2 regions of the Paenibacillus sp. Lou8.1 genome follow, and region 2 is predicted to be linked to the other one. Evidence: predicted binding sites of a transcription regulator. Region 2 holds the regulator's gene; the other holds the start of a gene.
What was found. Region 2 encodes CtsR, which represses protease genes until heat stress. Its sites were predicted from a motif close to ATGGTCAATAAAGGTCAAACA; they were not measured.
Positions count from the first base shown of each region.

Region 1: a site for CtsR is predicted at 3,291-3,311, ahead of clpP (ATP-dependent Clp endopeptidase proteolytic subunit ClpP). Genes of this name have one in related genera too.

Region 1 covers NZ_JANAVN010000022.1:43,147-54,693, forward strand. The annotation lists gene NLX78_RS24665 (phosphoglycerate kinase) at 1-607, opposite strand, end outside; gene gap (type I glyceraldehyde-3-phosphate dehydrogenase) at 728-1,738, opposite strand; gene NLX78_RS24675 (sugar-binding transcriptional regulator) at 1,832-2,869, opposite strand; tRNA gene NLX78_RS24680 (tRNA-Arg) at 3,139-3,213, shown strand; gene clpP (ATP-dependent Clp endopeptidase proteolytic subunit ClpP) at 3,424-4,020, shown strand; gene NLX78_RS24690 (PdaC/SigV domain-containing protein) at 4,146-5,249, opposite strand; gene NLX78_RS24695 (SIMPL domain-containing protein) at 5,489-6,250, opposite strand; gene NLX78_RS24700 (HPr family phosphocarrier protein) at 6,523-6,792, opposite strand; gene whiA (DNA-binding protein WhiA) at 6,929-7,873, opposite strand; gene NLX78_RS24710 (gluconeogenesis factor YvcK family protein) at 7,879-8,865, opposite strand; gene rapZ (RNase adapter RapZ) at 8,878-9,777, opposite strand; gene NLX78_RS24720 (ROK family glucokinase) at 9,844-10,794, opposite strand; gene trxB (thioredoxin-disulfide reductase) at 11,088-11,547, opposite strand, start outside.
Region 2 covers NZ_JANAVN010000025.1:618-12,164, reverse strand. The annotation lists gene ispF (2-C-methyl-D-erythritol 2,4-cyclodiphosphate synthase) at 1-14, opposite strand, end outside; gene ispD (2-C-methyl-D-erythritol 4-phosphate cytidylyltransferase) at 11-709, opposite strand; gene NLX78_RS25510 (PIN/TRAM domain-containing protein) at 779-1,864, opposite strand; gene pssA (CDP-diacylglycerol--serine O-phosphatidyltransferase) at 2,058-2,804, opposite strand; gene disA (DNA integrity scanning diadenylate cyclase DisA) at 2,859-3,935, opposite strand; gene radA (DNA repair protein RadA) at 3,948-5,321, opposite strand; gene clpC (ATP-dependent protease ATP-binding subunit ClpC) at 5,562-8,006, opposite strand; gene mcsB (protein-arginine kinase McsB) at 8,051-9,115, opposite strand; gene mcsA (protein-arginine kinase activator protein McsA) at 9,144-9,668, opposite strand; gene NLX78_RS25475 (CtsR family transcriptional regulator) at 9,738-10,202, opposite strand; gene NLX78_RS25470 (GNAT family N-acetyltransferase) at 10,741-11,547, opposite strand, start outside.

The sequences.
Region 1 (11,547 bases), on a different contig from region 2:
CGATTTTGTCTTTTACTTTGGAACCGCCAATAATAGCTGTAAAAGGACGGTCTGGATTCGACAAAGCTTTACCAATAACAGACAATTCTCTTTCCATCAGTAAGCCAGAAACAGCCGGAAGAATATGAGCGATACCTTCAGTGGAAGCATGAGCACGGTGTGCTGCACCAAATGCATCATTCACGAAAACGTCGGCCAATTCAGCAAATTGCTTCGCCAATTCAGGATCATTCTTTTCTTCTCCTGCATAAAAACGTACATTTTCAAGCAACAGCACGTCGCCGTTTTGCAGTTCAGCCACTTTCGCTTTAACAGCTTCGCCTACCGATTCGTCCACTTTAACTACTGGCTTTTTCAGCAGCTCAGACAAACGTACGCCAACAGGAGTCAGACGCATGGATTCAACAACCTGACCTTTTGGACGTCCAAAGTGACTTGCCAAAATAACTTTTGCACCTTTTTCAATCAGGTAGTTAATGGTTGGCAAGGTTTCACGAATACGCTTGTCATCCGTAATTTTACCGTCCTCAACCGGAACGTTAAAATCTACACGAACAAACACCCGTTTTCCATTCAGTTCTATATCACGTACGCTCTTTTTGTTCATCTCCATATTCCTCCGCACCCTTATAATTTTACGAATCAGGAATTTAAGGCACATTTGATATATAAAGAGCGGAAACAATAACCTGTTTCCGCTCTATGATGTTGCTCAATAAGACTGTTCTTATTTAGCCAGTTTAGCGAAGTATTCCAACGTGCGGATCAATTGTGCAGTGTAGGACATTTCATTGTCATACCAAGCTACAGTTTTCACCAGCTGTTTGTCGCCAACAGTCAGAACTTTAGTTTGAGTTGCATCAAACAAAGAACCGAAAGTGAGACCTTTGATGTCAGAAGAAACGATTTGATCTTCAGTGTATCCATAAGTTTCAGGATCGGAAGCTTCTTTCATCGCTGCGTTGATTTCTTCAGCAGTTACGTTTTTCTCCAGAACTGTTACCAGCTCAGTCAGGGAACCTGTAGGTACTGGAACACGTTGAGCCGCGCCATCCAGTTTACCTTTCAACTCAGGGATAACCAAACCGATTGCTTTAGCAGCACCAGTTGTGTTAGGAATGATGTTTTCAGCTGCTGCACGAGCACGACGGAAGTCACCTTTAGCATGTGGAGCATCCAAAGTGTTTTGGTCGCCAGTGTAAGCATGAATTGTAGTCATCAAACCTTCAACGATACCAAATTTATCTTGCAGTGTTTTAGCCATAGGAGCCAGGCAGTTAGTTGTGCAAGAAGCACCGGAGATTACAGTTTCAGTTCCATCCAGAATTTCATGGTTTACGTTGTAAACGACAGTTTTCATGTCGCCAGTAGCTGGAGCGGAGATAACAACTTTTTTAGCGCCGCCTTTCAAATGTTTCTCAGCAGCTTCTTTTGTTGTGAAGAAACCTGTGCATTCCAGAACGATGTCTACACCCAGGTCTCCCCAAGGCAGTTCTTCAGGGTTGCGGTTAGCCAAAACTTTAACTTCTTTACCATTTACTTTGAAGAAGCCGTCATGTACTTCTACTTGTCCTTGGAAATTACCTTGTGTTGTATCATATTTCAACAAATGTGCCAACATTTTGGAATCTGTCAAGTCATTGATTGCTACTACTTCAATACCTTCCACGTTTTGAATCCGGCGGAAAGCAAGGCGTCCAATACGTCCGAAACCGTTAATACCAACTTTAACTGTCATGAGTGAGTTCCTCCCAAAGTTCGTTTAGTTTAGTTTTATATATTCAAGACAGACCCGAAAGCCCGTCAAGACAACACCATTCATAAATCCATCTTAACCATTTAAATAATGACTTACAATCTCGGCAGCAGCGCCTTCGTCGGTGACTAGAATGTCTTCTTGTCCGAAACGCAGTACCGCATGAATAGCGGCCGCCTTGCTCTTGCCTCCAGCTACACCTAGAACCGTATCGGTACGCCTGATGTCCTCTAATCGAAGTCCAAGCGTCAGCATTCTGTGAACAACGACGCCATCTTCGTTAAAGTAATAACCAAACGATTCGGCAACGGCCCCCTCACTGCTGATCTGGGCAAAGGTTTCGGGATCAAGTTTACGTCTATGTGCCATCGCTATGGCGTTGCCTATCCCGTGAATGATGATACGACTCTCGCGAATCAGGTTCAATATATCCTGAATGTTCGTATCTTCAAGCAAGGAGTTGTAAGCATGATTGCTGAGCAAATCCGGTACATGGAGCAGACGGTATTGAGCGCCTACCTTGCGAGCCATTGTGGAAGCAATTGTGTTGGCCTGCATTTCCATGCTTTCTCCCAAACCCCCGCGTGCCGGTACAAACCACCCACCCTTAAGTGGGCCATTAGAAGGTAGTGCCAGTTGTTCCGCCACGTCGGCAATCGTCGTGCCACCTGTTACAGCGACCACATCCTCGTCGTCCATAACACTCAGCAACGCTTTTGCTCCAGCGCGCCCCAGCTCCTGCTTTGTTAACGGAGAAGCATCCGAATCCCCTGGAACGACAACCACCTTCCTCAAACCATAGGCTTGACGAATCTGGTCCTCCAATTGGGACAGGCCGAACAAGTTGTTCGCAATCGGCTCCAGCTGTTCCAGCAGATCCAGTCCTGCTTTGCTCACCTTCATGCCTACACTCTCAATCTCAATTAGCCCTTGAGCTTTAAGAAGATCGGTTTCGGCGCGCAACACGCGCTCAGTCATGTTCAGTGAAGCTGCCAGTGTTCTGCGTCCAACAACATCGGACAGCATAATCTGATGCAGGATCGTGTACCTTTTTTTCAAAACATCCATGAGGTCGGGCAGAAGCTGCTTCTGTATTTCTAATATCTTTCGCATGCTTTCCACTCCCGCACACTTCTAAGTTCTGTCTCTAATGCTCTATCTCTAACTGGTCTTAAAACGTCCCGGGATAACTTTTTAAGTCCCACGTATATCTTAACCAATATTTGCTCCACATGCAAGTCTATCTGAACCTATATTTCTCAACCATTTGCCTGAATATGCGCATTTAATAAAAGCTTGCAATTCACTGCTGTATATCATATAATCATCTTTGTTTCCAATTAGCTGTTTAATTAGTTAGTTGTTTGCATTGATTGAACTATGCGCCCGTGGTCCAACGGATATGACGTAGGCCTCCGGAGCCTGAGATCGAGGTTCGATTCCTCGCGGGCGCGCCATTTTAAATGAACGCATAAATGCTTCTACATAATGTTTTAACCAATAAGAGCGCTGAGGGCTCTTTTTTTTAATCATTAGTTTGACTTTCTTTGACTTTTTGTTTGAAATTGTTTATCATGTGGTTAATACGGTAACAGTTTATAAATAAGGGACGTGTAATCGGCATGTCCACCAAATCCACTAACGATATTTAAGGGAGGTTTTTTGACGTGAGCTATGTTCCTATGGTAGTAGAACAAAGTAACCGCGGCGAACGCGCCTATGACATTTATTCCAGACTGTTGAAGGATCGCATTATTTTGTTAGGCTCGGACGTCAATGACGTTGTAGCCAACTCTATTATTGCGCAAATGCTGTTTTTGGCTGCCGAAGATCCTGAAAAAGATATTCACTTGTATATTAACAGTCCTGGCGGTTCCATTACAGCTGGTATGGCCATTTTCGATACGATGCAATACATTAAACCTGACGTATCTACGATTTGCGTAGGTATGGCGGCTTCTATGGGCGCATTCTTGCTGAATGCAGGCGCCAAAGGTAAACGTTTCGCTTTGCCAAACAGTGAAATTATGATTCACCAACCACTGGGTGGTGCACAAGGCCAGGCAACGGATATTGAAATCCGTGCACGCCGCATTCTGAAAATGCGTGACAAATTGAACCGCATTCTCGCAGATCGCACAGGCCAACCACTGGAGCGCATTGAAAAAGACACAGACCGTGACTACTTCATGTCCGCTGATGATGCCAAGGAATACGGTATTATTGATAAAGTGCTAACTAGCTCCTCTCCAGAAGGTGTATAAGAGAAGAAATTCGCCTCTCGATAGCTGGTAAATGAAAAAGCTGCCCCGGATGTTCTTATCCGGTAGGCAGCTTTTTTTGCTTTATTGTTTTTTAGGTTATAGACAATTGGAATTGTTTACTCCTACTATTCATGCTGTCCCGCAAAAGGCTTTCCGCCTTGAGGCAGCAGTTGACCGAACGAGTAGGTAAACTCCGGAATTCCATACGCGTATGGCGCATAATCATACAAATCAAACACAATTGTTACTCCACTGCTCGTCACATAAAAATTCTGATCTGCCGCCAGCTCTTTAAATTTGCCGAATCCTTCGCCAGCCTGAAGCGCATCGATTTTTTTCTTCAAATCAGCATTGAGGAACTTTTTGTAGTTCGGATTTGCCTTCAAAACGTCAGACAATTGCAGCAGTTTACCATCAACGAGCGAGAACGTATATCCTTTACGTGCCGTCATGCCATGTGCGCCACCCGTATACGAGTAATCCTGCATAATCACACTCAGAATACCATTTTTGTTATAGGCAATCGCAAAATCATTTCCGAACTCATACGGTCTTTCTGTTGTAGCCTCTCCCTCAGCCATCATCTTTTTACCTGCTGCCAATATACCCTCTGCTTGCTTTTTAAGCACATTGTTAATGGCCTGTTGAGCCTCAGGATTCAGTTGGCTGCCGCTGATTTGCGGATATTTAATCTTGTAGGACACCTTCGCATTACTCGAAGCTGGAAGTGTTTGAGACGCAATGGTGATCGGATTTAGCTGGCTTTTACTCAGCGTTACTGTTTTCTGAGCAGCATTCCATTGAGCATCTATGCCTAGATAGTCTTTCAGCAGACTCATAGGAATGTATAGCTTCCCAGCGATCTGTTTGGCATCCATGCTACGTGTATTGATTCCATTGACGTTGACGTAGGCATCCGAGGAAGAAGCCATAATGTAAAGTTTATTGTACCCGCTACCTACGGTATATGTTGCTGTTTTCGCCTCATAGCTTACTGGAATCCCCAGGCTGTCACGCAGTGCGGCCACCGGAATCATTGTACTCCCGTTCACTTGAACACCTTTAGCGGGCAACGTTTTACCATTCCATTGGATGGTGATTCCTGGTTGCTGTGTTGTCGCTTGTTTGGTCGATGCTGCCTGGATATAGGAAACGGGAACAGCTGCGACTCCTGCTAAAATCCCTGCTGCCAGCAGTGCTGAACCCCATTTTTTCGCATACTTACTCATATTAAGTATTCCTCCTGTTATTGATCTGTATTGTCTATGTGTGATAACTACTTTTCTTATTATATATATACCCTATTGTATGTAGTTTACAATCTGTACACTCTCCGATTTCAATATGTACACCTAATAACCCTTAGCTATGACAGACTCATTACAAAAAGGTTTCGATATACAAAAAGAGCCAGCAAGCCAGCCTACGCATGATGCAGGCCGCTTGTGGCTTCGTTTGATGATCTGTATTAGTTCATTTCGTACTGAGCCGACACCTGAACTTTCACTGTTACTTGTCCCGATTGGATCTCTGTCCCGCCACCTGCTACGTCCAAGAGCGATTTTGACATGGCATTTTCACGTTGTGTAAAGACTTGTGCTTCTCCGCCATCTACCGTCACACTCACAAGGGCACCTAACCCGCGTTTGGCTGCTTTAGCTACAGCACTGGCTTTAGATTGTGCGCTTCCCAATGCCTTAGTAATGGCTTCCTCTTCATAAGTCGAAGGATCTTCCACGGAAAAACGTACATTATCTACGTTATTGGCTCCAGACTTGGTCGCCTCATCCAATAACTGACCAATTTTATCCAAATCTCGGTATTTGACGGAAAGTGTATGGTTGGCAGTGTAGCCTTTGAGCTTCTGCCCTTCTTTTTCGTTATAGGTGTAGTTAGGCTGTACATAAAATTGGCTGGTCTGAATGTCATCTGCGCTGATGCTCCACTTTTCTTTCAGCAGTTGTGTAACCTTGTTCAATTTTGTAGCATTGGCTTTTTGAGCAGCGGCTGCCGTATTCCCTTCCGATTGTACACCGATAGAGAGATAAGCAATATCGGGCTTCGCCAGTACTTCCCCGCTTCCAGTCACATTAATTACACCGTTTACCGTCGAAGCTGTTGACGCAGCATAAGCACGATCTGCCCCTGTCCATAATCCTCCTGCTACTCCCCCTGCCATTAATGCTCCTGCGAGAACTGCCGTGGCTACTGTTTTTGTCCAAAGTCTCATTGAATTCAACCTCTTTCTTGTAAATGTTTGTACCTTCCAGACGGAAATGACGGAAAAAGGTTGCAGCCAAGCATACATATTTCCGAAACAGAGCATGACCATGGAAATTTTAATTATTTATAACTTGAACTTAATACGGTCTCTATATTCAACAAATCCACACATAGACAGTTAACGGAGGAGCGTTCGAAGACTTTTTTCTGGATACAAAAAAAAGCCCCAAAGGGGCTTTTCACTAAGAGCATACACCATATTACAAAGCAAATCTTTGTTTATTGATTTTCCAGCTCTACCTTGCTAACCAGACTTACTAAAGCGTTTACAGCCTGTTCGGCGTCCGCACCTTCAGCACTAATATTGATTTCAGTACCTGTACTGATCGCAAGACTCATAATACCCATGATACTCTTGGCATTAACTTTTTTGTCTTCTTTTTCCACAAAAATCTCGGATGAATATTTATTCGCTTCCTGTACGAACAACGCAGCAGGTCTGGCGTGCAGTCCTGTTTTCAAGCGTACGACTACCGGATGTTTTGACATGTCAGCTTACCCCCTCATCAAATAAATCTGGACACTACTTACTCCATTTTATTTATCACATTATAACATTAACCCGGGACAGACACTAGAAAAAAAACTAAAAAAACCGGGGCTAAAGGCCCCATGGACACTCTTTTTACGGAATCAGGCCATTTTCGCCCCTAATTTTGTCAGCCATCTCATCAATTTTGCGAAGCCGATGATTTACACCCGATTTACTCACGACCCCTTTGAGCATTTCCCCGACTTCTTTCAAATTCAAATCGGGATGAGCGAGCCGAATTTCTGCCACTTCACGCAGTTTATCCGGCAAGGTCTCCAAACCAACTTCCCTCTCCAGCAACTTAATATTCTCAATTTGCCGGACAGCAGCTCCGATCGTCTTGTTCAAATTAGCCGTTTCACAATTGACAATGCGATTTACGGAATTGCGCATATCGCGCATAATGCGTACATCTTCAAATTTGAACAAGGCTTGATGCGCCCCAATGATGCTAAGCAGCTCAATGATCTTCTCGCCTTCCTTGATGTAGAGAATAAAACCTTTTTTTCGCTCAATACAGCGAGCATTTAGATGAAATTCATTCGCAAGATCAACGAGTGCCTGACAATGCTCCTCATACATCGAAGAAATTTCAAGGTGGTAAGACGATCCTTCAGGATTGTTGACAGAGCCACCTGCCATAAAGGCGCCCCGCAAATAAGCCCTCTTACAACAGTTTTTCCGAACGATATCCCGATTAATCCCGTCAGTGAATAAGAAACCTTCTGTGACGATATAAAGATCCTTTAGCAGTTGCTGCACACCATTGGGAATACGGACAATGTACACATTATTTTTTTTCAAGCGCATTTTTTTCCGTACAAGCAGTTCGATATGAAGTTGAAAATGCTTCTTGATCAAGGAGTAAATCCGCCTTGCAATCGCGGCATTTTCTGTGGACACGTCCAATATCACCCTTTTATTCGACAGTTGTACGGATCCGAGCATACGTATAAGTGCAGATAGTTCCGCTTTCTCACAGCAGGACTGGCTTTCAATCATCGTAAGCTCTTTTTTCGTTTGTGCCGCAAAGGACAAGGGACTCACCTCCTTCTTAATATCCAGTTTTGTACCAATTGGTAAATATGCTGGCTCAATTTGTCGGCATCATGCCGTAAATACGTGCGGAACAGAACTAATGTATCTGCCACCACTTTATATCCCCGGTCGGTCAGCTCGCCCATGTCTACTTGAACTGGCTTGGCTCCCTGCTCGGCATACATTTCCTGTACTTGGGGTGGAATTTCTCCGTTATTTACAATGACATAGTCGAAGAGATGATGCCCTACATGCTCAAAAATAGCTTGCAGGTGATCTCCTACCGTATAACCATCGGTTTCCCCAGGCTGGGTCATAACGTTACAGACAAATATTTTGATAGCGTCTGATTTTACTACAGCTTCAGCGAGTTTAGGTACAAGCAAATTTGGTAATATGCTGGTATATAGACTGCCGGGGCCAATCAAAATCGCATCGGCTTCATTAATGGCCTCTACAGCCTCAGGCAACGGCTCCACGTGAGTCGGTTCAAGAAAGACGCGTTTGATGCGTCCGCCCGCTTCCGGGATCTTGGACTCTCCGGTAATTACCGTTCCATCCTCCATCTCGGCGCTTAGCACAACGCCTTCCTCGGCTGCCGGCAACACACGTCCCCGGACAGCAAACACACGGCTAAGCTCACGCACCGCCGTTACGAAATCTCCCGATATATCGGTCATCGCTGCTAAAATCAGATTACCCAGACTATGGCCTGACAATCCTGATCCCGCACCGAAACGGTATTTCAGCATATCTGACATCACTGGTTCCACGTCAGCCAAGGCAGTCAGCACATTGCGAATATCCCCTGGAGGGGGCATCTGCAGCTCACTGCGCAAAATCCCGGAACTTCCGCCATCGTCAGCGACTGTAACAATAGCCGTAATATCTAGCGGCTTTTGCTTTAAGCCCCGCAGCATGACGGACAAGCCGGTTCCGCCGCCCATAACAACAATACGTGGGCGCTCCCGTTGTGATCCGGTCTCTTTCATGATTTCACCTCATTAATGCCGGTCCCGATCAGCATCCCGATGCGAAACAGAAACAGATTCTGTCTCGCTGGCACCCAGCATTTTTCCTAAATACTCCGATATTGCAACAGAACGATGCTTACCGCCAGTACAGCCAATGCCAATAATGACCTGGCTTTTGCCTTCTTTGCGATATTGCGGAATCAAAAAGTGTAACATATCCAGCAACTTGGTCAAGAATGCCTGAGTCTCGGGCCATTTCATGACATAATCATATACATCGCTATCCTGTCCCGTGTGGGGACGTAGTTGGTCCACATAGTGGGGATTAGGCAGGAAGCGCACATCGAATATAAGATCGGCATCAATGGGAATACCATACTTGAAGCCAAAAGAAGTAATGTTCACGGAAAGCATACTACTCTCCAGATGAGAAAATCGTGAAATAATCCTCGCCTTTAAGGTTGCAGGCTTCATCACACTTGTATCAATAACCTGTGTAGCTGAGCTTTTTAATTCTTCCAACATCTTGCGCTCCAACCGAATCCCATCCAAAGGCATGCCGTCTGGAGCCAACGGATGACGTCTACGGCTTTCCTTATACCGCTGTACGAGAACGCCATCATTCGCATTTAAGAATAAAATTTCACAATGGATCGTAAAATGATCTTTAATATAATTCAAAGATTCCGACAAGGCAGTGAAAAATTCTCGTCCGCGTAAATCAATTACGAGTGCCACCTTGCCTATTTTACCGTTCGACTGCTCAATCAACTCGGCAAATTTGGGAATCAGTACAGGGGGCAAATTATCAACGCAGAAGAAGCCCAAGTCTTCCAGGCTCTGAACCGCAATGGTCTTCCCTGCGCCTGACATCCCCGTAATAATAATGAGCGTTGCCCACGGCGCAGCATTTTTTAGGTTGTCTGTCATATGGACTTCCCTCTCCTTTTGCTTCTTCGCTCTATACCAGTACCCGTATTATCAATAACCTGTGGATCAGGAGCGTAGCAGCAACCCTGCAGCCCCTACGATACCTGCGTCATTGCCTAACACCGCTGGTACGATATATACACCCTTTTGAAGCGGTTCAGGTGCCAGCTTGGCGTATACGCGACGCATCTCTTCAAATAAAAAGTCGCCTGCTTTAGAAACACCGCCGCCTATAATAAACAACTCTGGATTAAGCACAGCGGCAACCGCTGCCATGGATTTCCCCAAATAAAAGGCAGCCCGGTTCACGATACGCAGCGCGACTTCATCTCCAGCTTTAGCAGCATCAAATACTTCCTTAGCAGCAATTTGATCTTCCAGCGCCAGAGAGGTCCGGTCGCCACGTTCCACAGCGTCCTTGGCCATACGAATGATGCCTGTTGCGGAAGATACAGTTTCCAAGCAACCCATTTTGCCGCATCCACACTGAATAGCCTCCAGATCAGGTACGACACTGATATGGCCAATTTCTCCGGCCATGCCCGAAGAACCTTGGTATATTTTACCGTTTATAATAATACCGCCACCTACTCCTGTTCCCAGGGTATAGCATACGCAGTTTTCGATGCCTTTGCCTGCACCAGCCCAAGCCTCACCCAGCGCAGCAACATTCGCATCGTTGTCTATTTTCACAGGCTTGCCAATCCGGTTCTCTAGGAGCGCACGGATCGGTACGTCACGAAAGCCAATATTAGGAGCGAGGACAATAATACCATCACGAACATTCGTAAAACCTGCAACGCCTGCACCGACACCCTTTAGTTGATCCCACTCATAAGGAGATTGCTCAACAATATGCCGCACATATTTTTCGATATTACCGATGACAACGTCTACACCTTTATCGGTTTCGGTTGGTCCCTCATATGTGTGCAAAAGCTGTCCGTTTTCATTACAAATGCCGACTTTAATCGCGGTACCGCCCAAATCGACACCTACATAGATACTTTCAGACATGTTCCAAGCCACCTTTATGTTTACTTAAAAACCTGGTATGAAATATATGCTTACAATTCCTACTTCATAATAGTAATCCTACGTTCCAACTATAATTCAAGCCCCCGTTACGGTCAAGGACACTTCCTTGTTGAAAAGTGTACGATTAGCGGAACTTTTAACCTCATGCATCCATAAAAAGGAGAAAGCCTGTGCAAACGCAGCAGGCTTTCTCTTCCTGAACAAAAGATACGGGCATAACAGAGGCTTCCTTCGCTCTCCTGCTAGCCTTTTTGTGTACGATAGTCACTCTTTTATTGATCCAGTGTTTCGCTCCAGTCGTGAACAGCACTGCCTTCGAGATACTTCTCGCAGTCCATAGCCGCCATACAGCCCGTTCCCGCAGCCGTAATAGCTTGCCGGTAACGGTTATCCTGTACATCCCCACAGGCAAAAACTCCGGGGATATTCGTTTCTGTTGTGCCCGGCTTCACCACAATATAGCCGTGTTCATCGGTATGGATTTGTCCGTTCAGGAAACCTGTGTTCGGTGTATGCCCGATGGCTACGAATACGCCATCTACCTCAATGAGCTCATCCTGATTGGTCTCATTATTGTGTACCTTCAAACCCTTTAAGCCAGCTTCTCCCGTCACAACTTCCAGAGGAGTCCGGTTTAATGCCCAATGTACTTTTTCGTTCTCACGCGCACGATCTTGCATAATTTTGGACGCCCGCAACTCATCGCGACGATGGACCAAGGTTACACTGGAA
Region 2 (11,547 bases):
CCCACTCTGATCATTTGATATCCTCTCCCTCTGTTTTTACCCATAACGCCGCCATATCCAAATCCTCAGGCGTAGTAATTTTGATGTTCTTGTAGCTGCCTTGAACGACAGTAACCGGAATTCCTAGCCGCTCTATCAGCATAGAATCATCTGTTCCCAAGAATCCCGACTGCTCCGCTTCCTCATAGGCTCGCAGCAGATCGGAAAGACGAAAAGTCTGTGGCGTTTGAATACTCCACAGACTTCGGCGATCCGGCGTTGCTGTAATGATACCATCCCCGTTCACTTGCTTGACTGTATCCTTTACAGGTACTGCCGCTACAGAAGCACCAGTACGCTGGGCTGCCTCAAGGCATGAACGTACAAGCTCAGGTTGAATGAGTGGACGCACACCATCATGCACCATCACCCAATCCGCTTGTAAGTGGCGCAGACCGCGATAAACCGAATGCTGGCGTTCATTGCCACCAGCCACCACCCGTACATTTTTACCGATTTTGTATTGATGAATCCAATCTCGGCAGCGTTCCACATCTCCTGTCCCAGTCACCATCACCATTTCATCCACTTCGGGCATAGCTGCGAATATTTCAAGTGTATGTATGAAGATGGGCTTGTCCCGCAAAAGCAGAAATTGCTTGCTCTCCTGCGTCCCCATACGGGAGCCGCGCCCTGCTGCCACAATGACAACTCCTACCCGATTGTTCATTCAAATAACTCCTGCCCTGATCGCTTTGGACGATCCGTATGATAACACATCTACTTCATCATACCGCGTTTATTGAGCTTTTTCCAATAATTTTGGTTTAGCAAAGATCATACGACCGGCAGAGGTCTGAAGTACACTCGTGACCAGTACCTCCATCAAAGAGCCAATATAGTCACGTCCGCCTTCTACAACAATCATCGTGCCATCATCCAGATAGGCTACACCCTGCCCATGCTCCTTGCCGTCTTTAATAATCTGCACCATAATTTCCTCGCCGGGCAATACGACAGGCTTCACTGCATTCGCCAAATCGTTAATATTTAGCACCGATACACCTTGCAGTTCGCATACTTTATTCAGGTTAAAATCATTAGTTACAACTTTACCCTGCAACACCTTTGCCAGCTTGACCAGCTTACTGTCGACCTCTGAAATTTCCTCAAAATCACCTTCGTAAATGAGCACATTCACATCCAGCTCTTTTTGGATTTTATTCAAAATATCCAGACCCCGGCGTCCACGATTACGCTTAAGTAAATCTGATGAATCTGCAATATGCTGAAGCTCCTCCAGCACAAATTCAGGAATCACAATCGTTCCTTCAATAAAACCTGTCTTGCAAATATCTGCAATACGTCCATCTATAATGACGCTGGTGTCCAATATTTTATGTTCCTCCAGCTTGCGTTCTTCTACACCCGTTCCCCGACCAAAAAAACCAGAACTCCAAAAGGATGACAGCTCGTCCCGCTTTTCTAGTCCAACCATCAATCCTACATATCCGCATATCACGGTAACAGCGGTCTGGATAAGTTGACCTGGGGCCCCCAACCATGAAAAAAGCGGATAAACTGCTAAGGAAAGCATCAATCCCACCGCTAAACCAATCACACCTGCCATCATCTCGTTCATCGGAATTCGTACCAAGCCTTCAATGCCCTGCTGCAATCGATTTGCCACGGATGCCCCTGCGAATGAACACCCAGCCATAAATAGCACTGCTCCCGCCATCATCCAAACAATCATTCCCGGTAAAGACCCATCACTCAACCATTGTGGCATCCACGATACAATGCCTCCTACCCGCTGGTATAACGTATAGCCAAACCATGCTCCGCACAATCCTGTAAAAGTTAAAATAGCCTTTCTCCACATTGAGTCTCTATACCTCCTTTATTTTCTTTGCATATAGTCTGCTGCTTGTTGGATACATAGCATTTCTCTTACCAGTATGATCCATTTCCCACATAACTAACCCTGTATTTTCACTTTTTATGCATAAAAAAAAGCATTTATCTCCCTAAAATGATTCAAGGAAATAAATGCTTATTCTTGTTCTTGCTTGATACTAGTGCTGTGAATGACGATATTGATCGTCCTGTTCTTCCTGACTGGAACGCTCCCGATCACGTCCACGTCTGCGTGACAGCTTACGAATGTTCAGCTTCATACCATACAATGCATACAGCACCAGCGGCACAAAAATCAGCTTCGACAGCTGGTCAGGGAATTTAACAGCCAACACCACCGCTGCAATTACGACCCATGGAGCAACCCAGATCGCTTTTTTCGGAAGGCCGACCTTTTTAAAATTCGGATATCTCATGGAGCTGACCATCAAATAAGAAACCAGCAACATGGCAATCGACATGTATAACAATGAAATATCGTTATGGAATAAGGACAAAGTGGCTAATACGCCACCTGCTGCCGGAATTGGCAACCCCGTAAAATAACCTGGAACACCAGGACGTACGTTAAATCGAGCCAAACGCAACGCTCCGCACATCGGGAAAATGGCAGTAACCGTCCAAGCGAGAGCCGAATTCGCATCATGAAAAGCAACCATGTACATAATAACTGCGGGAGCAACACCAAAAGATATCATATCTGATAAGGAGTCCAGTTCTTTACCGAATTCGCTTTGGGCATTCAGGACCCGGGCCATCCTACCATCCAGTCCGTCCAACAACATGGCGACAATAACCATAATAGCGGCAAGACTGTATTTTCCGTCTACCGCCAATAAAATGGCGATCATTCCGAGAAACAAGTTACCTAAGGTACACATGTTCGGAATTGATTTGGTAATCATCTCTTCACCTCAATGTATGAATTGTTCCATTATAATCCTTTCACTGTATTACATTTACATTTGCCTGTCAATGAAAACTTGTTCCTGCAAACGTTTAAGACCTTCTTTAATCGTACGCGCACGAACCTCTCCAATACCATCCACTTCATCCAGTTCTTCTATCGTTGCTGTGATGACATGTGGAAAACGTCCAAACCGCTCCACCAGATTATGAATAATCACATTTGGCAAACGCGGTATCTTGTTCAGTACCCGATAGCCACGTGCAGCAATATACTCCTCTGATGTCGCAGCTGAAGAAGGGTAGCCTAGTAAACGTACAATATGATTCACATCCAACAATTCATCGTCCGTAGAACGTTTGAGTCCCAATATAATTTCACGAATCTTCTCGTCGCTATCGTCTTTGGCATAATCCTTATACAGCAACCAAGCTTCTTCCTCAATATTGCTGACAAGTTCTTCCATCTGCATGCTAATCAGACGGCCCTCATTTCCGAGCTCGTTAATAAATCGTTTGATTTCCATTTTGATGCGCAGCACCATTTCGATCCGCTGGATGACATTAACGACCTCCGGCATGGTAACCAACTCTTCAAATTCAGATGCTGTCAAATTGGTAGAGGCTTGCCCCAACACGGATCTATATTTTTCTAACGTCTGAATAGCCTGATTGGCTTTCGTTAAAATAACTCCGATTTCCTTGAGCGCATACCGTAATGTCCCCTGATACAAGGTAATAATATTACGCCGCTGGGAAATAGACACAACTAATTTGCCAGTTTGCTTTGCAACTCGTTCTGCTGTCCGGTGCCGAATTCCTGTTTCAATTGAAGAAATGGAGGAGTCCGGAATCAGTTGTGTATTGGCATATAAAATTCGTTTTAAATCCTCGCTCAATATGATTGCGCCGTCCATTTTAGCCAACTCATACAAATAGTTCGGTGAAAAATCACAATTGATGGAGAAACCGCCATCCACGACTTCCATAACTTCTGGGCTATAGCCAACGACCAGAAGAGCACCCGTTTTGGCACGCAAAACGTTTTCCAACCCGTCGCGAAAGGGAGTTCCCGGTGCCACAAGCCGCAGCAAATCGTTCATTTTATCCAGTTGGCTCGCTTCTTTCATTCTCAATGCCCCCTAATCTAATGCGGCTGCCAGTGCATCTGCCACCGTTCCTACTCCTATAATTTGTATCCCTTTCGGATGTGTCCAGCCCTTCAAGCTTTTCTCCGGCATGATCACCCGTTTGAAACCTAGTTTCTCCGCTTCTCGTACTCGCTGTTCTGCTCGGGATACCGCGCGCACCTCACCTGTCAGTCCCACCTCGCCAAAAATCACATCATACGGCTTTGTAGGAGCATCCCTAAAGCTGGAAGCAATACTCACAGCTATAGCCAAATCCACCGCCGGTTCATCCAACTTCACGCCTCCGGCTACGTTGAGATAAGCGTCCTGGTTTTGCAAAAACATGCCCATCCGCTTTTCTAGCACGGCTATGATTAATCCCATTCGATGATGGTCGACTCCTGTGCCCATTCGGCGTGGAGAGGGAAAATGTGTAGCTGCAATCAATGCTTGCAGTTCAACCAATACAGGCCGGGTTCCTTCCATACTGGCTACAACAGTAGAGCCTGCCACACCCAGTGGTCGTTCAGACAGGAAAAGTTCAGAAGGATTCGACACCTCACGCAAACCGCTTTCAGCCATTTCAAAAATACCAATTTCATTTGTAGAACCGAAACGATTTTTAACTGCACGCAAAAGCCGATACGTATGGTGACGCTCTCCTTCAAAATAAAGCACACAATCAACCATATGTTCCAACAAACGCGGACCTGCAATGGCCCCTTCCTTGGTCACATGTCCTACCAATACCGTAGCAATACCTAGCCCCTTGGCAATTCGCATAAAGCGTGAAGTACACTCCCGCACCTGAGCCACACTACCTGGTGCACTCGTCACCTCAGGCAAATATACAGTCTGTATCGAATCGATGACCAAAAACTCCGGCTTCAAGCTGTCCACCGCTTCTTCAATCGTCTCCAAATTCGTCTCACATAATACGTATAGGCTGGGGGACAAGGCACCGAGCCGATCTGCACGTAGTTTCGTTTGACGGACAGATTCCTCACCAGACACGTACAGCACCTTTAAACCAGTTAAAGCCAGTTCATTAGATGTTTGCAGCATGAGCGTAGATTTACCGATTCCCGGATCACCGCCCACCAAAACGAGTGAACCCGGCACCACACCTCCACCGAGTACTCGATTCAATTCGCCAATTCCCGTCAAAATTCGTGTTTCTTTGCCACTCTCCACCTCTATAATAGGGAGTGGCTTGTCTTTTGTGCTATGAGTAAGAAGGGAAGACCCCATTCCTTGAGTTTTTACAACGCTTTCCGTTTCTTCGACCATGGAATTCCATGCCTGGCATCCAGGACATTTTCCGTACCATTTGGGCGATTCATAACCACATTCCGTACAGGAAAATTTAGTTTTCACTTTAGCCATACTTTGTTCCCTGGCTCCTTATTGACGACGATGATGTCAAATTTATGTTCATACAGCCCAGAAAGAGCTGTAACAATAAAAGTTTACCATTGAAGCTTGGCGGACGTAAAGCAATATCACAAACTTTCCCAAAGCATTTACCCAACCTTTTCACCGTGTTTTATACACAAAAAGGGTGTCTTCGCAATAGCTTTCCAGCTTGCGAGACACCCTTTTCTACTATTTATTTAGTAAACTGCTTTAGGACTTGGCAGATACATTATCCTTTTTGGTTACAGTCAATGCACCGTTCTCCTCATCAATGAAGAGTGAGTCACCTTTAGTAATGTTGCCAGTCAACAGTTCCTCGGACAGGCGATCTTCAATATGCTTCTGGATTGCACGACGCAATGGACGCGCACCATACGCTGGATCAAAGCCTTCCTTGGCAAGGAATTTTTTAGCATTGTCTGTCAACTCGAAGTCCACTTCATACTCATTCAGGCGCTTACGCAGCTCCTCAGACATGAGTGATACAATTTCGGCAATATGTTTTTCTTCGAGAGAATGGAAAACGATAATTTCATCAATCCGGTTCAAGAACTCAGGACGGAAGCTTTTCTTCAGTTCATCCATCACTTTGCCCTTCATATTATCGTAATCCGCTCCAGCGTCCACTACAGCTGTAAAACCAAGCGTGGAGTTACGTTTAATCGCCTGTGCACCAACATTAGATGTTAGGATGATGAGTGTATTACGGAAATCAACGACACGACCTTTGGAATCTGTCAGACGCCCATCTTCCAGCACTTGCAGAAGAATATTGAATACTTCTGGGTGTGCTTTTTCAATTTCATCCAGCAACACAACAGAGTATGGCTTACGACGTACCTTCTCAGTCAGTTGGCCGCCTTCTTCATATCCAACGTACCCTGGAGGCGCTCCTACCAGACGGGACGTGGAGTGTTTCTCCATATATTCGGACATATCGATACGGATAACCGCATTTTCATCTCCAAACATGGATTCAGCCAAGGCGCGTGCCAGCTCTGTTTTACCAACCCCAGTTGGACCGAGGAAAATAAAGGAACCAATTGGACGCTTCGGATCTTTCAGTCCGGCACGTGCCCGGCGAATCGCCCGGCTTACTGCCTTAACTGCTTCATCCTGTCCAATTACCCGCTCATGCAGCAACTCTTCCATATTCAACAAGCGGTGTGTTTCTTCCTCTTTCAGCTTGCTGACTGGAACACCTGTCCAGATTGCAACGACTTGAGCAATATCCTCTGGGGTAACTTCGGAATCTGTACGACCCTGTTGTTCTTTCCATTGGTTTTTCGTTACGTCTAACTCTTCACGGATTTTTTGCTCTGTATCACGCAGCGCTGCCGCTTTTTCAAACTCCTGACTTTGTACCGCTGAATCCTTTTCCTTACGAATATCTTCCAGACGGTTTTCCAGCTGTTTCAGGTTTGGCGGTACAGTGTAAGAATTCAGCCTTACTTTGGAGCCCGCCTCATCAATAAGGTCAATAGCCTTATCTGGCAGGAAGCGGTCGGTGATATAACGATCTGACAATTTTACGGCTGCTTCAATAGCCTCATCAGTGATCTTTACACGGTGATGCGCTTCGTAACGGTCACGCAGACCATACAAGATTTGAATCGCCTCTTCTGGAGAAGGTTGATCCACTGTAATTGGTTGAAAACGACGCTCCAAAGCAGCATCTTTCTCAATATATTTGCGGTATTCATCCAGCGTGGTCGCACCGATGCATTGCAGCTCGCCACGTGCCAGAGCAGGTTTCAGGATGTTGGACGCATCAATTGCGCCTTCCGCTCCACCAGCACCAATCAGCGTATGCAGCTCATCAATGAACAACACGATATTACCCGCTTGACGAATCTCGTCCATAATTTTTTTCAAACGATCCTCGAATTCACCACGATACTTGGTGCCTGCTACCACAGAACCCATATCCAGTGTCATTACGCGCTTGTCGCGCAACGTTTCGGGAATCTCATTCGCTATGATTTTTTGGGCCAATCCTTCGGCAATCGCCGTTTTACCTACCCCAGGCTCACCAATCAGAACCGGATTGTTCTTTGTACGGCGGCTGAGCACCTGAATTACGCGTTCAATTTCCTTGCTACGCCCAATAACAGGGTCCAGGTTGTTTTCCTTCGCAGATGCCGTCAGATCGCGTGCCAGACTGTCCAGAGTTGGCGTGCTGACATTAGCTGGAGCACCGTGATGGCTGGAAACAGCCTCGCTGCTACCGAGTAATTGAAGCACTTGCTGACGCGCTTTGTTCAGACTAATGCCCAGGTTATTCAGTACACGTGCTGCTACGCCTTCGCCTTCACGAATAAGACCAAGCAAAATATGTTCTGTACCTACATAGGTATGGCCCAGTTTGCGGGCTTCATCCATAGACAGTTCGATGACTTTTTTGGCGCGTGGAGTATAGGCAATGTTCGTCGGTTGCTCTTGACCGCGTCCAATCAGCGTTTCCACTTCATCCTGGATTTTTTCCAGTCCCAGTCCTAAACCGATTAAAGCTTTCGCTGCTATTCCTTCACCTTCACGAATGAGGCCTAGCAAAATGTGCTCTGTGCCAATGTTGTTGTGTCCCAATCGAACAGCTTCTTCCTGAGCCAAAGCAAGCACTTTCTGTGCACGTTCCGTAAATCTTCCAAACATCATATATCCTGCACCTCCACAGTGTGTATTTCAGATCATTCTATATATTAAAGGGTTGTGCCTAATTTTTGCCGGATCAGCTTCGCCCGGTACATATCGCGCTCTTCGGTATTCATTTTATCCCCAAAGCTTTTTTGCAGGAACCCGGGTTGTGTCATCACATTCAGCTCATTCATCGCTGCGGTGGAAGGACGCTCCAAAATTCCTAAATCTACGCCAAGACGCACATCGGACAGCCGCTGTGCAGCCTCCTTGGAATCCAATACTGCTGCATATGACAAAATACCGAATGAACGCATCACCCGATCTGTAATTCGCAGCATAGATTCATTCATTAGCCGTTCTCTGGCAGAACGCTCGTGCTCAATAATTTGTAGCACCACGCCATGTAGATTCTCTATAATTTCCGCTTCGGTTTGTCCTAGTGTAATCTGATTAGATACCTGGAACAAATTTCCGACAGCTTCGCTACCTTCACCGTAAATGCCGCGAACCGTAAGACCTACTTGTGAAACAGCAGACAATATACGATTGATTTGATGAGTCATGACTAATGCGGGCAAATGCATCATCACCGAAGCTCTCATACCTGTGCCGACATTCGTCGGACAACTGGTCAGAAAACCTCTCCGATCATCAAATGCATAATCAGCATGCGCTTCAAATGCATCATCAATAATCATAGCGCGTTCCCAAGCTTCCCTAACCTGACATCCCGGATATAAGCACTGGATTCGCAGATGATCCTCTTCGTTTATCATAACACTAACCGATTCATCATCGCTAATTAAAACAGCACCGTTACGAGATTCGTTCGCCAAATTAGGACTAATCAAATGCTTCTCAACCAGCACCCGCTTGTCGATCTCATCCAAATCGGATATTTTCAACGTATGAAAAGTACCAAAACCACCTAAATCATCATACTGAAGGATATCCGTTAAGCGTTGAAGCGCTTCTTCCGACTGCTGATTGGTAGCAAGCATGGGAAAAGGCAGATGCTGCAAGTTACGCGCAATTCTCACCCGGCTGCTAATGACAATCTCCGAATCCGCAGCATCACCACGCATCCAGTCACTTAGCGGCTTCTCCGTAAACCGAATATTGGGCATTACGCATCCCTCCTACTCTTCACAAACTTTACTCTTCAGTCATTTCTTTTTCAAGCTCTCTGATTTGATCCCTAAGCTCAGCAGCTGATTCAAATTCTTCCTGTACAATATGCTGTTGCATCTCTTTTTTCAAATCGTCAATTTGCCGTTTAACCTTCAGTCGTCCTCCAGTGCGAACCGGAACTTTACCAACATGATTCGTACTGCCATGCACACGCTTGAACAGAGGGTCCAGACGACTATCAAAGTATTGATAGCACGACGGGCATCCGAAACGTCCCAGCTTACTAAACTGTGCATAGGTCATGCCACAATCCTTGCATTGCAGGTTTTGCGGACCACTGTGGCCTGGAGACTGGCTCTTTGTACTGGAGTCAAAATCCAGCATCCCCGACAACAAGCTATGAATCGAAAAGCCGTTAGGTGTTCCAGGGATCATCTCCCCTTTTTCCTTGGCACACGTCTCACAAATATGAAACTCTGTCTTTTCGCCATTCACAATTTTGGTGAAATGCAAAGTTGCCGGCCGCATATTACATTCTTGGCACAGCATAAAAGCACCTCCTTTAATGTCAGGATTTATACCAATCCCTACATCCAAACGTTAGTCTCTATTCACAAACTATTTGGTCGCCAGCAACGAGATCAGCATAGCCTTAAGCAATCTTGCTCGCAGTTGATCACGATAGGGAAGCTTCAGTAATAATGTATCCCTCGATAAGGCAGCCTTCATTAGATTAGCTTCCCTTTTGCTTAAAAAATGGGCCTCCTCTAACTGATAAATCAGTCCTTCTGCTGCCGATTGGCTTATTTCCTCCCCGATGCTCTGATGAAGATGTGTATGGATGGCATGCTGTGCAGGCAGCTGAATTCGCTGAATACGAATGTAGCCCCCGCCACCGCGTTTACTTTCCACCACATAGCCTTTTTCCAGCGTAAACCGGGTGCTAATTACATAATTAATTTGCGACGGCACGCAGGAAAAGCGGTCAGCCAGATCATTGCGCTGAATCTCCACTAAACCTTGGGAACTTTCCAGCAATATACTCTTTAAATATTGTTCAATAATATCGGAAACATTGCGCATTTCATCATCCTCCACTAACGGAAACGCAAGTATTCAAGTACATTTCACGCTCCACAGAGTCCGCCGTATATTGAACTTAACCAAACGGTAAAGTCACGAACCTAAGCTGTATTCAGGCTGTTGCCTATTCTACACTCATTGGAATTGTACCGTTTTGTCTCTAGTGTGGCCTTTATTTGCGATTAGTCATACACTTCTCTTATTTTCATAAAAGGCAGTTCCTAATTATACGCAAATCATTTCGATCCTCGTTTGCTTCTTTGCTATTAAAATTACTTTATACGGCCAATCCATCAAAATACTTCTACAGAACCTCACGAGGTTTGATTGACTTTGACTTTCTTTGACTATACTCATATTATAGCACATTATTCATTTTTGCCAAGGGGTCAATACCATTTTTCGCAATCTAATTATGTTTTATACAATACCATAAAAAAACTCTTCCCAATTACAGAAAGAGTTTTGAAAATTATAATAATCACACAAGTTATATTCCCTGAAAAACGAAGCATAAGAAGACCTAAATGGGCCTTTATCAGAAAAAATCCAATAAGAACGTTTGTTTTACTGGTATTACACGTTTAAGTGCAGACACAGATTCACTGTCCCCTTCAATACGTCCCCACTTATACAGATCATCAGCCTGCTGGTAGCCAAGCATCAGAGTCGTCAATGACTGAATCCCAAGTTTCAAGTCAGCTACCATAGCGTTTTCAGATGAATTGCTTGTACCCACTCTCTCCAGATGTCCTTTCCCTTCCGTAGTAATTGTTAATCTCCATACTCCTTCATTCCATGGTGCATACCGATCTGTCAGATTTAAGGTTAAACGTGTTTCCTCTCCAACCTGCTCAAAAGGGTATCTTTCTACAAAAGCAGCTGCATCCACAATACGGCCCATAAAATAAGGCACGGTCTCCTGTTGAATTCGCGGATCATCAAGTAAAAATGGCAGATTGTCATCTGCTGGAACGTAAATAAATTTACCATGGGTTATCATGGAGTCATGATTTGCAAAATAAGTCCATAAAGCCCGACGGGCCGTCTCATTTTCATAAACCAACTCATCACAATTCAACTGTTTATTTTCAATTTTGTACAGTGCATATCCCTGAGGATCGCCTGTTTCTGAGTAATATACCGCAGTTCGATAATTCTCATTTAAAATCCGCTCTTGCCACCATTCCTTATCTCGTACCAGCGTGCCATTATAACGAGATGCATACGCTTGATACACTTGGTCCAATTCTAAAATATCGTTGACATCGCGTTTGACTGTACCCTCTGTTTTAAGTTTTGCAGGGAATTTTTCAATGGGAATGACGTACTTTTTGTATTCAAT